DNA from 3 places in the Streptomyces sp. NPDC091376 genome. Region 2 is predicted to be linked to each of the others. Evidence: riboswitches for the same ligand, from Rfam matches in the RefSeq annotation. Region 2 holds a riboswitch; each other region holds the start of a gene.

Region 1 (4,205 bases), on a different contig from region 2:
CCGCCGCGTCGACCTCCTCGGTGGCGTGGGTCGAGCGGCCGATCAGCACGTCGGGCCCGAGGATCGCCCGGGCGGCGGGCACGGGCAGATCGCCCTGGCCCAGATGCAGCACGTCGGAGCGGACGGCGTGGGCGACATCGGCCCGGTCATTGACCGCCAGCAGCTTGCCGTGGCGGCGGCAGGCGTCCGCGAAGACCGCGAGGTGCTCCAGCTCCTCACCGGCCTCCATGCCCTTGTCCCGCAGCTGCACGATGTCCACCCCGGAGGACAGGACGGCGTCCAGGAACTCGGGGAGGTCGCCCTGGCGCTTGCGCGCGTCCGTGCAGAGGTAGAGCCGGGCGTCGGACAGCGGCGCACGGGAATCGGACATGGGTGATACCCCCCGGTGGGTCGGCGGTGCGCGGACCGGGTCCGGCCGGGTGGCCGGACTGCGGTCCGCGCACCGCGTCGAGCGGTGTGCAGGTCGGGCGATGCGGGAAGCGACGTCAGACGGCGAGCGCCTGTGCCCGGCGCTTCACCTCCGTGCCGCGATTCTCCCCGAGAGCCTCCACGGGGGTTCCCGGCAGGGTCGGGTCGGGAGTGAAGAGCCACTCCAGCATCTCTTCGTCGGTGAAGCCGTCGTCCTTCAGGAGCGTCAGGGTGCCGGAGAGGCCCTTGACGACCTTGTCGCCCTTGATGAAGGCGGCCGGGACCTGGAGCGTCCGGTTCTCACCGCGGCGCACGGCGATCAGCTGGCCCTCCTTGACCAGCTGCCGCACGCGCGTCACCTCGACATCGAGCTTTTCTGCGATGTCCGGCAGGTGGAGCCAGGCGGGGACGAGAGCATCGATCTTTGCGTCAATCTCGGTCACGGGACAAGCCTGCCATCCCGGACTGACAGTCGGTAGCCGGGCCCGCCTGAGCTGCGGCCTTCAGAGGGACAACGACGGCGTGGCGGCACCTCAGAGCGCCGCCGCCTTCAGCGGGACGGCCGGGTCGGCGGCGCGCTGCGGGTCGAGCCGGGCCCCGGACTCGATGAGCCTGCGCCCCTGGGCCAGGTCGCGGGGCCTGCCTACCGCCAGGAGGGCGACGAGGATCCCGTCCCGCAGCCACAGCACCGACCAGGAGGCGTCGGCCGGGTCGCCTCGCCGGACGAGGGTTCCGGCGCCGCCGTGGTGTCCCGCGTACTGCACGAAGCGGCCGAACTGCTCGGACCAGAAGTACGGCACCGGGTCGTAGATCTCCCCCGGCTCGGCCGGCCGTCCCGCGTCGGCGCCGATGACGTTGGCCGCGACCGTGCGCGGGCCCTGGAGCGCGTTGTCCCAGTGGTGGACGAGCAGCCGCTGCCCGTAGCGGCCGGACGGGAAGGAGGCGCAGTCCCCGACCGCGTACACATCGGGCAGTGAGGTGCGCAGTCGTTCGTCCGCGGTGATCGAGCCGTCGGCGCCGAGGTCGATTCCCGACCCGGCGAGCCAGCGGGTGGCGGGGCGTGCGCCGATGCCGACGACGACGGCGCCGGCGGCCAGCCGACGACCGTCGGCGAGGACGACCGTGCCCGGCTCGACGGCGGCGACCCGCGCGTCGGTGAGGAGTTCCGCGCCGCTCTGGGCGTACCAGTCCGTCATCGGGGCGGTGACCTCGGCGGGCAGGGCGCCGGGAAGGGGACGGTCGGCGGCCTCGACCACGGTGACCGCGCACCCGGCCTCGCGGGCGGCGGTGGCGAACTCCGCACCGATCCAGCCGGCCCCGACGACCACGATGTCGTGCTGCCGCTGCAGCACCGGACGCAGCCGTTCCGCGTCGTCCAGGGTGCGCAGCAGATGGACGCCGGGGACGCCTTCGGTGCCGGGCAGGGCCAGCGGTTCCGCGCCGGTGGCGATGACGAGGACGTCGTACGCGACGGGACCGGCCGGGGTGTCGAGCTCGTGCGCCCCCGGCCGCAGGCCACTGGCCTCACGGCCGAGCTGCAGGTCCACCGACAGGGCCTCGAAATCGACATCGAAGGCGGAGCCCTCCGCCGTGCCGAGCAGGACGGCCTTGGAGAGCGGCGGCCGGTCGTAGGGCTGGTGGGGCTCGGCGCCGATGAGGGTGATGCTGCCCGTGAAGCCCTGTTCACGCAGGGCCACGGCGGTCTGGACGCCTGCCATGCCCGCGCCGACGATGACGACACGGCGGCTCTGCGCCGTCTGCTCGGTCTCACTCACCCGGCCACCCTAACCATCTGACGAAACGTCAGGAAGGCGAACCGCCCCTCGCCCCGGCGGGACCGGGCCCGGGCTCCCCTACTGCCCGTTGGGCCGCGGGGTTAGGCTGGCCACCGTACCGATACTCGCGGGAGCCCGGACGCACCGGGCTGAGAGGGAGGCTGGGCGGCCTCCGACCGTACGAACCTGATCCGGGTCATGCCGGCGAAGGGAGGGTCTGAAGACGTATGCGTCCAGCGCATTCACCAGGACGATCCGCGGACGTCCTCGTCATCGGGGGCGGAATCATCGGCCTCGTCACGGCCTGGCGGGCGGCCCAGCGCGGGCTGCGGACCGCGCTCGCCGATCCCGCGCCGGGCGGCGGAGCCGCCCAGGTCGCGGCGGGCATGCTCGCGGCCGTGACGGAGCTCCACTACGGCGAGGAGACCCTGCTCGGGCTGAACCTCGCCTCCGCCCGGCGCTATCCGCAGTTCGTCGCCGAGCTGGAGGAGGCGAGCGGCCAGGACACCGGATACCGCTGCTGCGGGACGCTCGCCGTCGCGCTCGACGCCGACGACCGGGCCGGACTGCGGGATCTGCACGCCCTGCAGCAGCGCTGCGGGCTGGAGTCGGACTGGCTCACCGGCCGGGAGTGCCGGCGCCTGGAGCCGATGCTGGCACCCGGGGTGCGCGGCGGGCTGCGGGTGGACGGCGACCACCAGATCGATCCGCGACGGCTGGCGAAGGCGCTGGTCGTGGCCTGCGAGCGGGCCGGGGTGACCTTCCACCGCCACTGGGTGGAGCGGCTGTCCGTGGCACGGGACCGGGCCACCGGAGCCGTGCTCGCCGACGGCGGCGAGGTCGCCGCGGACCAGGTGGTGCTGGCCGCGGGCAGTCTGAGCGGCCGGCTGGCCGGGGTACCCCCGCAGGTGCTCCCTCCGGTACGGCCCGTGAAGGGGCAGGTGCTGCGGCTGACCGTGCCGGAGACCTACGCGCCGTTCCTGTCCCGCACGGTGCGGGCCGTGGTGCGCGGCAGCCATGTCTATCTCGTGCCGCGCGAGAACGGCGAGCTGGTCGTGGGCGCGACCAGCGAGGAGCTGGGCTGGGACACGACGGTCACGGCGGGCGGCGTCTACGAGCTGCTGCGCGACGCGCACGAGCTGGTGCCCGGCCTCACCGAACTGCCGCTGACCGAGACCCGGGCAGGGCTGCGCCCGGGATCCCCGGACAACGCCCCGATGCTGGGGCCCTCGGAACTGCCGGGTCTGCTGCTCGCCACCGGTCACTACCGCAACGGCGTCCTGCTCACCCCGGTGACCGGCGATGTCATGGCGCACGTCCTGGTCACCGGTGGCCTTCCGGAGGAGGCACGCGCCTTCAGCCCGCACCGCTTCTCTTCCGCTCCGTCTCCCGCTCGACAGGAGTTGTCCGCATGACCGCGCCCATGAACACCGTGTCCGTGAACGGGGAACCGCGCGACATCGCGACCGGCACGACGCTCGACGCACTCGTCGCCATGCTCACCGCCGCGCCGTCCGGGGTCGCCGCCGCCGTCAACGAGACCGTCGTCCCGCGCGGCGAATGGTCCGGGACCCTGCTCGGCGAAGGTGATCGCGTCGAGGTCCTCACCGCAGTCCAGGGAGGCTGACCAGTCATGGCCGACGACCGTTTTCTGCTGGGCGGAGTGGAGTTCTCGTCCCGACTGATCATGGGGACGGGCGGGGCGCCGAGCCTCGACGTACTGGAGCGCTCGCTGATCGCGAGCGGCACGGAACTGACGACGGTGGCGATGCGCCGTCTCGACCCGAGCGTGCACGGATCCGTGCTCTCCGTGCTGGACCGCCTCGGCATCCAGGTCCTGCCGAACACCGCGGGCTGCTTCACCGCGGGCGAGGCGGTGCTGACCGCACGGCTCGCCCGCGAGGCCCTCGGGACCGGCTGGATCAAGCTGGAGGTGGTGGCGGACGAGCGGACGCTGCTGCCCGATCCCATCGAACTGCTGGACGCGGCGGAGGTGCTCGTCGACGACGGTTTCACGGTGCT
Region 2 (4,205 bases):
ACGTCGACGGCCCGCAGCACCGGCAGCATGGTCCGTACGACGAAGGGCACCCCCACCAGGGCCTGGGCCAGCGGCACCAGGATCCAGGAGGTGCGCAGATCGAGCGGCGGCTCATTGAGAGTGATGAGGAATCCGAAGCCGACGGTGACGGCGGAGACTCCGAGCGGCAGCATCAGCAGCGCGTCGAAGCCCCTGACCAGCCGGCCCGCCCTCCGGGTGAGGGCGGCGGCCGCGAGACCGCCGATGACGAGCGCGATGGCGGTGGCGGCGAGTGCGTACTGGAGGGAGTTCCCGACGGCTTCGAGCGGAGGTACGAGGAAGGTGCCGCCGCTCGCCTCCGCCGACCGCAGGGCCTCGTAGAAGGTGAAACCGTAGCCGCCGGGCCCGTCCCCCTCGGCGAGCGACCGCTCGACCAGGACGGCGAGCGGCGCAAGGATCAGCAGGACGACGGTGGTCAGGACGGCCGCGAGCAGGGCCCATTGGCCCGCGCCGCGTGGCCGGTGCGCCGTGTGTGCGGGGTCGACGAGCCGCAGCGCGGTCTCCCGTCGCCGCACGGTCCAGGCGTGGACGGCGAGGATCGCGCCGACCGCCGCGAACTGCACGAGCGTCAGCACGGCGGCCGTCGACAGGTCGAGGACCTGGGCGGTCTGCCGGTAGATCTCCACCTCGAGCGTGGCGAACGCCGGTCCGCCGAGGATCTGGACGACGCCGAAGGAGGTGAAGGTGAAGAGGAACACCATCAGCGCGGCGGCGGCCACGGCCGGGGTCAGCGCGGGCAGGGTGACACGCCGCCAGGCCGCGAAACGGCCCGCGCCGAGGACGCGTGCGGCCTCCTCCTGGCGCGGGTCGAGCTGTGCCCACAGGCCGCCCACGGTCCGTACGACGACGGCGTAGTTGAAGAAGACATGGGCGAGCAGGATCGCCCAGACGGTCGTGTCGAGGCGTACGCCCCACAGCTCGTCGAGCAGTCCGCCGCGGCCGACGAGGGCCAGGAAGGCGGTGCCGACCACGACCGTCGGCAGGACGAACGGCACGGTGACGACCGCCCGCAGCAACCGCTTCCCGGGAAAGTCGAAGCGGGCGAACACATACGCGCCGGGAAGGGCGATCAGCAGGGTGAGCCCGGTGGAGGCGAGCGCCTGCCAGGCGGTGAACCAGAGGACGTCGAGGATGTCGGACCGGCCCAGGACCTCGCCGATGCGGCCCAACCGCCAGGCGCCGTCCGCCTGGAGCCCGCGGCCGACGATCGCGGTCACGGGGTAGGCGAAGAAGAGCGCGAAGAACGCGACGGGCACGGCCATCAGCGCGAGCCGGGTCGCGCTCCCGCGCAGGGACGCGGACCCGCGCGCGGAGGTCCTCCCGCGCGGGTCGGCGTCACCACCGGGTGATTCGGCTACTTCAGGACGAGTGAGGACCACGACTGGATCCACTGGTCACGGTTGTCGGCGATCTTCTCCGGAGTCATGGTCCGCGGCTCGGCCACCACTTCACCGAACTCGGTGAACAGCGCGGGGAGCTTCGCGTCCCCCACCACCGGGTTGACGAACATGTTGAGCGGCATGTCCTCCTGGAACTTCTTGCTGATCAGGAAGTCCAGCAGCGCCTTTCCGCCGGCCTCGTTCTTCGCACCCGTGAGCAGGCCGGCGGCCTCGGTCTGGCGGAAGCAGGTGCCGGTGGAGACCCCGGTGGGAGCCTCCTTGGGCTGCGGCTTGGCATACAGCACCTCGACCGGCGGGCTGGAGGCGTACGAGACGACGAGCGGCCGGTCGCCCTTGGCCGCCTTGCCGCCGGCGGAGCCGGAGAACTCCTGGTTGTAGGCGAGCTCCCAGCTGTCGACGACCTTCACGCCGTTGGCCCGCAGCTTCTTCCAGTAGTCCTGCCAGCCGTCGTCGCCGTAGGCGCTGGCGGTCCCGAGGAGGAAACCGAGGCCGGGCGAGGAGCGCTCGGCGTTCTCGACGACGAGGAGGTTCTTGTAGGCGGGCTTGATCAGGTCGTCGAGCGTCCGCGGCGGGGCGAGCTTCTTGTCGGCGAAGTACTTCTTGTCGTAGTTGACGCAGATGTCGCCGGTGTCGACGGGCGTGACCCGGTGCTCGCCGCCGTCGAGCTGCACGGCCTCGGGGATCCGGTCCAGGCCCTTGGCCTCGTACGGCGTGAAGAGGCCGTTGTCGAGGGCCCGCGAGAGGGTGGTGTTGTCGACCCCGAAGAACACGTCGCCCTGCGGGGATCCCTTGGTGAGGATCTCCTTGTTGAGCGCCTCGACCGCGTCGCCGCTCTTCAGCACCTTGACCGTGTAGCCGGTCTGCTTCGTGAACTCCTTCAGCACCGCCGGGGAGGCGTTGAACGAGTCGTGGCTGACGAGCGTCACGGTCTTGGAACCGCTTCCGGCCCCCTGACCGGCGGAGTCGTCCTTGGACTCCCCGCCGCAGGCCGCGAGCGTACTGACGCCGAGGGCGGCGGCCAGCACGGTGACCGTGATCTTCTTGGTGGTGCTCACTGAGATTCCTCCTGGGCATGACCAGGAAGAGACGCGGCCCTGCCCGTCTCCGGATCGGACATCCGGAGACGGGCAGGGCGCAACAGCTTGAGTCTCGTCCGAACTTCCTACCCAGAATGACCTGGGCGAGGTTCAGAGGGTCTGCGGCCTTGACGGTTGCCGCACTCTCAGCGCTGTGGCGCTCCCCTGTCGGAATATGAAGATGTTTCGAGCCTAGATTACATGGGCCCTTCGGGCGGGCTGCTAGCGCTCGGAGGCCGCGAGCTGTCCGCAGGCTCCGTCGATCTCCTGGCCCCGGGTGTCCCGGACGGTCACCGGCACGCCATGGGCGGCGATCGCCTCGACGAAGGCCTTCTCGTCCTCGGGACGGGAGGCCGTCCACTTCGAGCCCGGCGTGGGGTTGAGCGGGATCAGGTTGACGTGCACCCGCTTGCCCTTGAGGAGACGGCCGAGCAGGTCACCGCGCCATGCCTGGTCGTTGATGTCGCGGATCAGGGCGTACTCGATGGAGATGCGGCGGCCGGACTTCTCCGCGTACTCCCATGCGGCGTCCAGGACCTCCCGCACCTTCCAGCGCGTGTTGACCGGGACGAGGGTGTCGCGCAGCTCGTCGTCCGGGGCGTGCAGCGAGACGGCGAGCCTGCACTTGAAGCCCTCGTCGGCGAAGCGCAGCATCGCCGGGACCAGGCCGACGGTGGAGACGGTGATTCCTCGCTGGGAGAGGCCGAGCCCGTCCGGCTCGGGGTCGGTGAGCCGGCGGACGGCGCCGACGACCCGCTTGTAGTTGGCCAGGGGCTCGCCCATGCCCATGAACACGATGTTGGACAGGCGCGCCGGGCCTCCGGGGACCTCTCCGTCGCGCAGGGCGCGCATGCCGTCGACGATCTGGTGCACGATCTCGGCGGTGGACAGGTTGCGGTCGAGCCCGGCCTGGCCCGTGGCGCAGAACGGGCAGTTCATTCCGCAGCCGGCCTGCGAGGAGATGCACATCGTGACCCGGTCCGGATAGCGCATCAGCACGGATTCGACGAGCGTGCCGTCGTGGAGCCGCCACAACGTCTTGCGGGTGGTGTCGTCGTCGCAGGAGATGTGCCGGACGACGGACATCAGATCGGGCAGCAGCTCCGACGCGAGCCGCTCACGCGCGGCCGCGGGGATGTCGGTCCACTGGGCGGGGTCGTGGGCGTACCGCGCGAAGTAGTGCTGCGACAGCTGCTTCGCGCGGAACGGCTTCTCGCCGATGGCGGCGACAGCGTCCTTGCGCTCTGCGGGCGACAGGTCGGCGAGGTGCCGCGGGGGCTTCTTGGCTCCGCGGGGGGCGACGAAAGTGAGTTCTCCGGGCTTAGGCATGGCCGTACCAGTGTCGCAGATCCACTCGCCCGGCCCAGGCCCTCATCTGCGCGCAGTGGTCGCATGGGCCGGCTCCGGCCGTCCGGCCCTCCTGCGACGGCCCGCGTACGGCCAGGACCTGAGCCGTCCCATCGAGCGTCCACGCAGGTCAGAGACTGGTCCTGGGTTCTTCGCAGCGGGCGTCCGTCCGGGGCGATCAGGCAGGATCGGCGGCCGCGCTCTCCGCTGAATAGCACACGCCGCACGTCAGTCGTCTGGCTTTGGGCCTGGGCGGGGGGTTGGGCACACCGGGCACCGGATCGCTGGTGACATGCAGATGCGTGCGGCACATCCCGGCACCGCATCGGGCGCACGTGGCTAC
Region 3 (4,205 bases), on a different contig from region 2:
CGGAGTTCTCCAGCCCGAACGAGGGCTCATCGACCGGCTCCCGCCCGACGTTCACCAGCCCGGACTTCACCAGCCCGGACTTCGGCCCCCCGGAACACCAGCCCGAGTAGCCGCGGGCTACTGCACCTCGGCTTGTTGTCATACCGCGATGGCACAGTGCTCCGTCATGAACATCGACCGGTTCTGGCACGTCATCGAATCCGCACGTTCCTCCGCCGCTGCTTCCGGCACGCTCTTCGACGAAGCCCTGGTGGACCTCCTCACCGGCTGCCCGCCGCAGGAGATCCTCGAGTACGCGGAGCGGTTCGACGAGGTGCACGACGCTCTGTACCGCTGGGACGTCTGGGCGGCTGCCTACCTCATCGGCGGCGGCTGCTCCGACGACAGTTTCATGGACTTCCGGGCGGGAGTGATCGCGCTGGGGCGAGACTGGTACGAGCGCACGGCCCTCGATCCGGACAGCCTCGCCGGCCACCCCGGCGTCATGGAAGCCGCCGGCGCCCATCGCGACGAGGCATTGTTCTACGAGGACGTGAACTACGCCGCGAGCGGCGCCTTCGAATCCCTCACCGGAAACCCGGATGCCTTCTACGAAGCCTGGGCCGAGTACAGCTCGGCTGACGAGCAGGACAGCGAGTCAGTGGACATGGGTGAGGACTTCGACTTCGACGACGCGGACGAGATGCGTCGGCGACTGCCTCGTCTGGGAAGGCTTTACCTGGGAGCCGGCGACCAGACGCGGTCGGCCTAGCGAAGGCGACCGGTCGACGACGCTCTGCCGTGCGCCGTCGACCGGGCCATGTCCGAGCAGGTCAGTCCGCAAGGGGCAGGTACACGCGATTGCCCGCCGCGGCGAACTCGGCGGACTTCTCCGCCATACCCGCCTCGATCTCGTCCGTCCTGAGATCACCACCGTGCTCACGGCGGATGTCCTGGGAGATCTTCATCGAGCAGAACTTCGGACCGCACATCGAGCAGAAGTGCGCGGTCTTCGCCGGCTCGGCGGGCAGCGTCTCGTCGTGGAACTCCCGTGCCGTGTCCGGGTCCAGGGCCAGATTGAACTGGTCCTCCCAGCGGAACTCGAAGCGCGCGTCGGAGAGGGCGTCGTCCCACTCCTGCGCGCCCGGGTGTCCCTTGGCGAGATCGGCGGCATGAGCCGCGATCTTGTAGGTGATGACGCCGGTCTTGACGTCATCCCGGTTCGGCAGGCCCAGGTGCTCCTTGGGCGTGACGTAGCAGAGCATCGCCGTGCCCCACCAGGCGATCATCGCGGCACCGATGCCGGACGTGATGTGGTCGTACGCGGGCGCCACATCGGTCGTCAGGGGCCCCAGGGTGTAGAAGGGCGCCTCTTCGCAGATCTCCTGCTGAAGGTCGATGTTCTCCTTGATCTTGTGCATCGGGACATGTCCCGGGCCCTCGATCATCGTCTGTACGTTGTGACGCTTGGCGATCGTGTTGAGTTCCCCGAGCGTCCTCAACTCGGCGAACTGCGCGTCGTCGTTGGCGTCCGCGATCGAACCGGGCCGCAGACCGTCGCCGAGCGAGTACGTCACGTCGTACGCCGCGAGGATCTCGCAGAGCTCCTCGAAGTTCTCGTACAGGAACGACTCCTTGTGGTGCGCGAGGCACCACGCGGCCATGATCGAGCCGCCGCGCGAGACGATGCCGGTCTTGCGGCGGGCGGTCAGCGGCACGTACCGCAGCAGCACGCCCGCGTGGACCGTCATGTAGTCGACGCCCTGTTCGGCCTGCTCGATGACGGTGTCCTTGTAGATGTCCCAGGTCAGCTCCTCGGCGCGCCCGTCGACCTTCTCCAGCGCCTGATAGAGCGGGACGGTGCCGATCGGCACGGGGGAGTTGCGCAGCACCCATTCACGGGTGGTGTGGATGTTGCGGCCGGTGGAGAGGTCCATGACCGTGTCTGCGCCCCAGCGGGTCGCCCAGGTCATCTTCTCCACCTCCTCCTCGATCGAGGAGGTCACCGCGGAGTTGCCGATGTTGGCGTTGACCTTCACCAGGAACCGCTTGCCGATGATCATCGGCTCGATCTCCGGGTGGTTGACGTTCGCCGGCAGCACCGCGCGGCCCGCGGCGATCTCGTCGCGCACGACGTCCGGGGACACGTTCTCCCGGATCGCCACGTACTCCATCTCCGGCGTGATCTCGCCGCGGCGGGCGTACGCGAGCTGCGTCACCGCCTGCCCGTCGCGCCCACGGCGGGGCTGGCGCGGGCGGCCGGGGAAGACCGCGTCCAGGTTGCGGAGTCCACCGCGCGGAGACGTGTGCTTGATCCCGTCGTCCTCGGGGCGGACGGGACGGCCCGCGTACTCCTCGGTGTCACCGCGGCCGATGATCCAGTTCTCCCGGAGCGGCGGCAGACCCCGCCGCACATCCGTCTCGACGTTCGGATCGGTGTAAGGGCCGGACGTGTCGTACAGGGTCACGTCCTTGCCGTTGGTGAGGTGCACCTGCCGGACGGGCACCCGGATGTCGGGGCGTGAGCCCTCGACGTATCCCTTGTGCCAGCCGATGGACTTCCCGGCCTCCGTCGTGCTCTCCGTGCCGGAGGCAGGCGTGCGCGTGTCCGATGTGGTCATGAGACCTACTCCCTACGCCGGCATTACCCGGTAACAGGTTCGGCGGTCGGCGCAGCTGGTCCGTACGAAGTACGGTGGTCAGCGCCCTCTCAGCCCGGTGCTCCGAGCTCCCGCGTGTGCAAAGGTGCCACCACGCTAGCGCCCCGTCGGGCGTGCTGAACAGTGGACCCCTTCCGTTCTTGCGATGATCTGTCGGTGACTTCCTCCCAGCAGACGCCCCAACCCGGTCGCCGAACGGACGGTCCGGAGGTCGGCCATGCCCCTGACCACCCCCCTGTCCACGCACACGGTCACGGTCACGCGCACGGTCACGGGCACACGCCTGCCGCGCCCGTCTCACGGCATCTGCGGCGGGTCATCGCCGCGGTACTGATTCCGTTCGCCGCGGCGGTGGTGGTCGGCCTGGTCGCCCTCTGGCCCGGCGGCGCACCGGCGCACGAGCGCACCGGTGTCGGCTTCGACCGGCAGACCGAGGAGGCCCGGGTGGTCAGGGTCGAGCAGGTCGACTGCAAGGACGTGAACGCGGGACAGGTCCCGCCGACCGGCGACACCTCGACACCCGGAGGGCGTGCAGCGGTCAACTCCCGGCAGGAGGTGTGCAAGAAGGCGACCGTCGAGGTCACGACCGGTAAGGACAAGGGCCGTACGTTCATCGAGGTCGTCCAGCCGGACGCGTCACGTCAGCTGAAGCAGGGCCAGGAAGTGATCGTCGCGTACGCGCCCGACGCCCCGCGCGATCTGCAGTACTCCGTGAGCGATGTGAACCGCGAGTTCCCGATGGCGCTGCTCGCCGGGATCTTCGCGCTCGTCGTGGTCCTCGTGGGGCGGATGCGTGGGGTGATGGCGCTGATCGCGCTCGCGCTGAGCTTCGCCGTCCTGACCCTGTTCATCCTGCCGGCGATTCTGCAGGGATCGAATCCGCTGGTCGTCGCCGTGGTCGGGGCGAGCGCGATCATGCTGATGGCGTTGTACATGTGCCACGGTCTGACCGCCCGTACCTCGGTCGCGGTGCTCGGCACGCTCATCTCGCTGCTGCTGATCGGGCTGCTCGGCTCGCTCTTCATCGGCTGGGCGTCGCTGTCCGGGAACACCGATGACAACACGGGACTGATTCACGGCCTTTATCCGAACATCGACATGTCCGGTCTGCTCCTGGCGGGCGTCATCATCGGCTCGCTCGGTGTGCTCGACGATGTGACGGTGACCCAGACCTCTGCGGTCTGGGAGCTGCACCAGGCGGATCCGGGAATGGGACCACGAGGTCTGTACAAGGCGGGGATCCGGATCGGCCGGGACCACATCGCCTCGGTCGTCAACACGCTCGTACTCGCCTATGCGGGCGCTTCGTTGCCCCTGCTCCTGCTGTTCTCGATCGCGGAGTCGAGTGTGGGCACGGTGGCGACCAGCGAGCTGGTGGCCGAGGAGATCGTCCGGACCCTGATCGGTTCGATCGGCCTGGTCGCCTCGGTACCGGTGACCACGGCGCTGGCGGCGCTGGTCGTCTCCGCCGACCGGCCGGGGGGCACCGTGACGGGCGCGATGACCGGCGCGGTACGGAGCAAGGGCCGCCGTCGGCGCGCGAAGTAGCGCCCTCTCCGAACCGGC

The links. Region 2 has a riboswitch for thiamine pyrophosphate ahead of ACIQMR_RS16870 (thiamine ABC transporter substrate binding subunit). Riboswitches for the same ligand answer to the same signal wherever they lie in the genome.
Region 1: another riboswitch for thiamine pyrophosphate. It lies ahead of thiO (glycine oxidase ThiO); the one in region 2 lies ahead of ACIQMR_RS16870 (thiamine ABC transporter substrate binding subunit).
Region 3: another riboswitch for thiamine pyrophosphate. It lies ahead of thiC (phosphomethylpyrimidine synthase ThiC); the one in region 2 lies ahead of ACIQMR_RS16870 (thiamine ABC transporter substrate binding subunit).

Annotation. Positions count from the first base shown of each region.
Region 1 covers NZ_JBIVUF010000001.1:564,899-569,103, reverse strand. Annotated here, with positions in the region: gene thiE (thiamine phosphate synthase) at 1-370, opposite strand, end outside; gene ACIQMR_RS02510 (Rv2175c family DNA-binding protein) at 486-851, opposite strand; gene ACIQMR_RS02505 (NAD(P)/FAD-dependent oxidoreductase) at 942-2,183, opposite strand; TPP riboswitch at 2,301-2,413, shown strand; gene thiO (glycine oxidase ThiO) at 2,411-3,598, shown strand; gene thiS (sulfur carrier protein ThiS) at 3,595-3,810, shown strand; gene ACIQMR_RS02490 (thiazole synthase) at 3,817-4,205, shown strand, end outside.
Region 2 covers NZ_JBIVUF010000007.1:101,526-105,730, forward strand. Annotated here, with positions in the region: gene ACIQMR_RS16865 (ABC transporter permease) at 1-1,301, opposite strand, end outside; gene ACIQMR_RS16870 (thiamine ABC transporter substrate binding subunit) at 1,394-2,494, opposite strand; TPP riboswitch at 2,581-2,692, opposite strand; gene rlmN (23S rRNA (adenine(2503)-C(2))-methyltransferase RlmN) at 2,738-3,844, opposite strand; gene ACIQMR_RS16880 (DUF2180 family protein) at 4,041-4,205, opposite strand, start outside.
Region 3 covers NZ_JBIVUF010000002.1:551,074-555,278, reverse strand. Annotated here, with positions in the region: gene ACIQMR_RS06875 (hypothetical protein) at 1-110, shown strand, start outside; gene ACIQMR_RS06870 (DUF4240 domain-containing protein) at 167-751, shown strand; gene thiC (phosphomethylpyrimidine synthase ThiC) at 813-2,600, opposite strand; TPP riboswitch at 2,593-2,724, opposite strand; gene ACIQMR_RS06860 (YibE/F family protein) at 2,796-4,187, shown strand.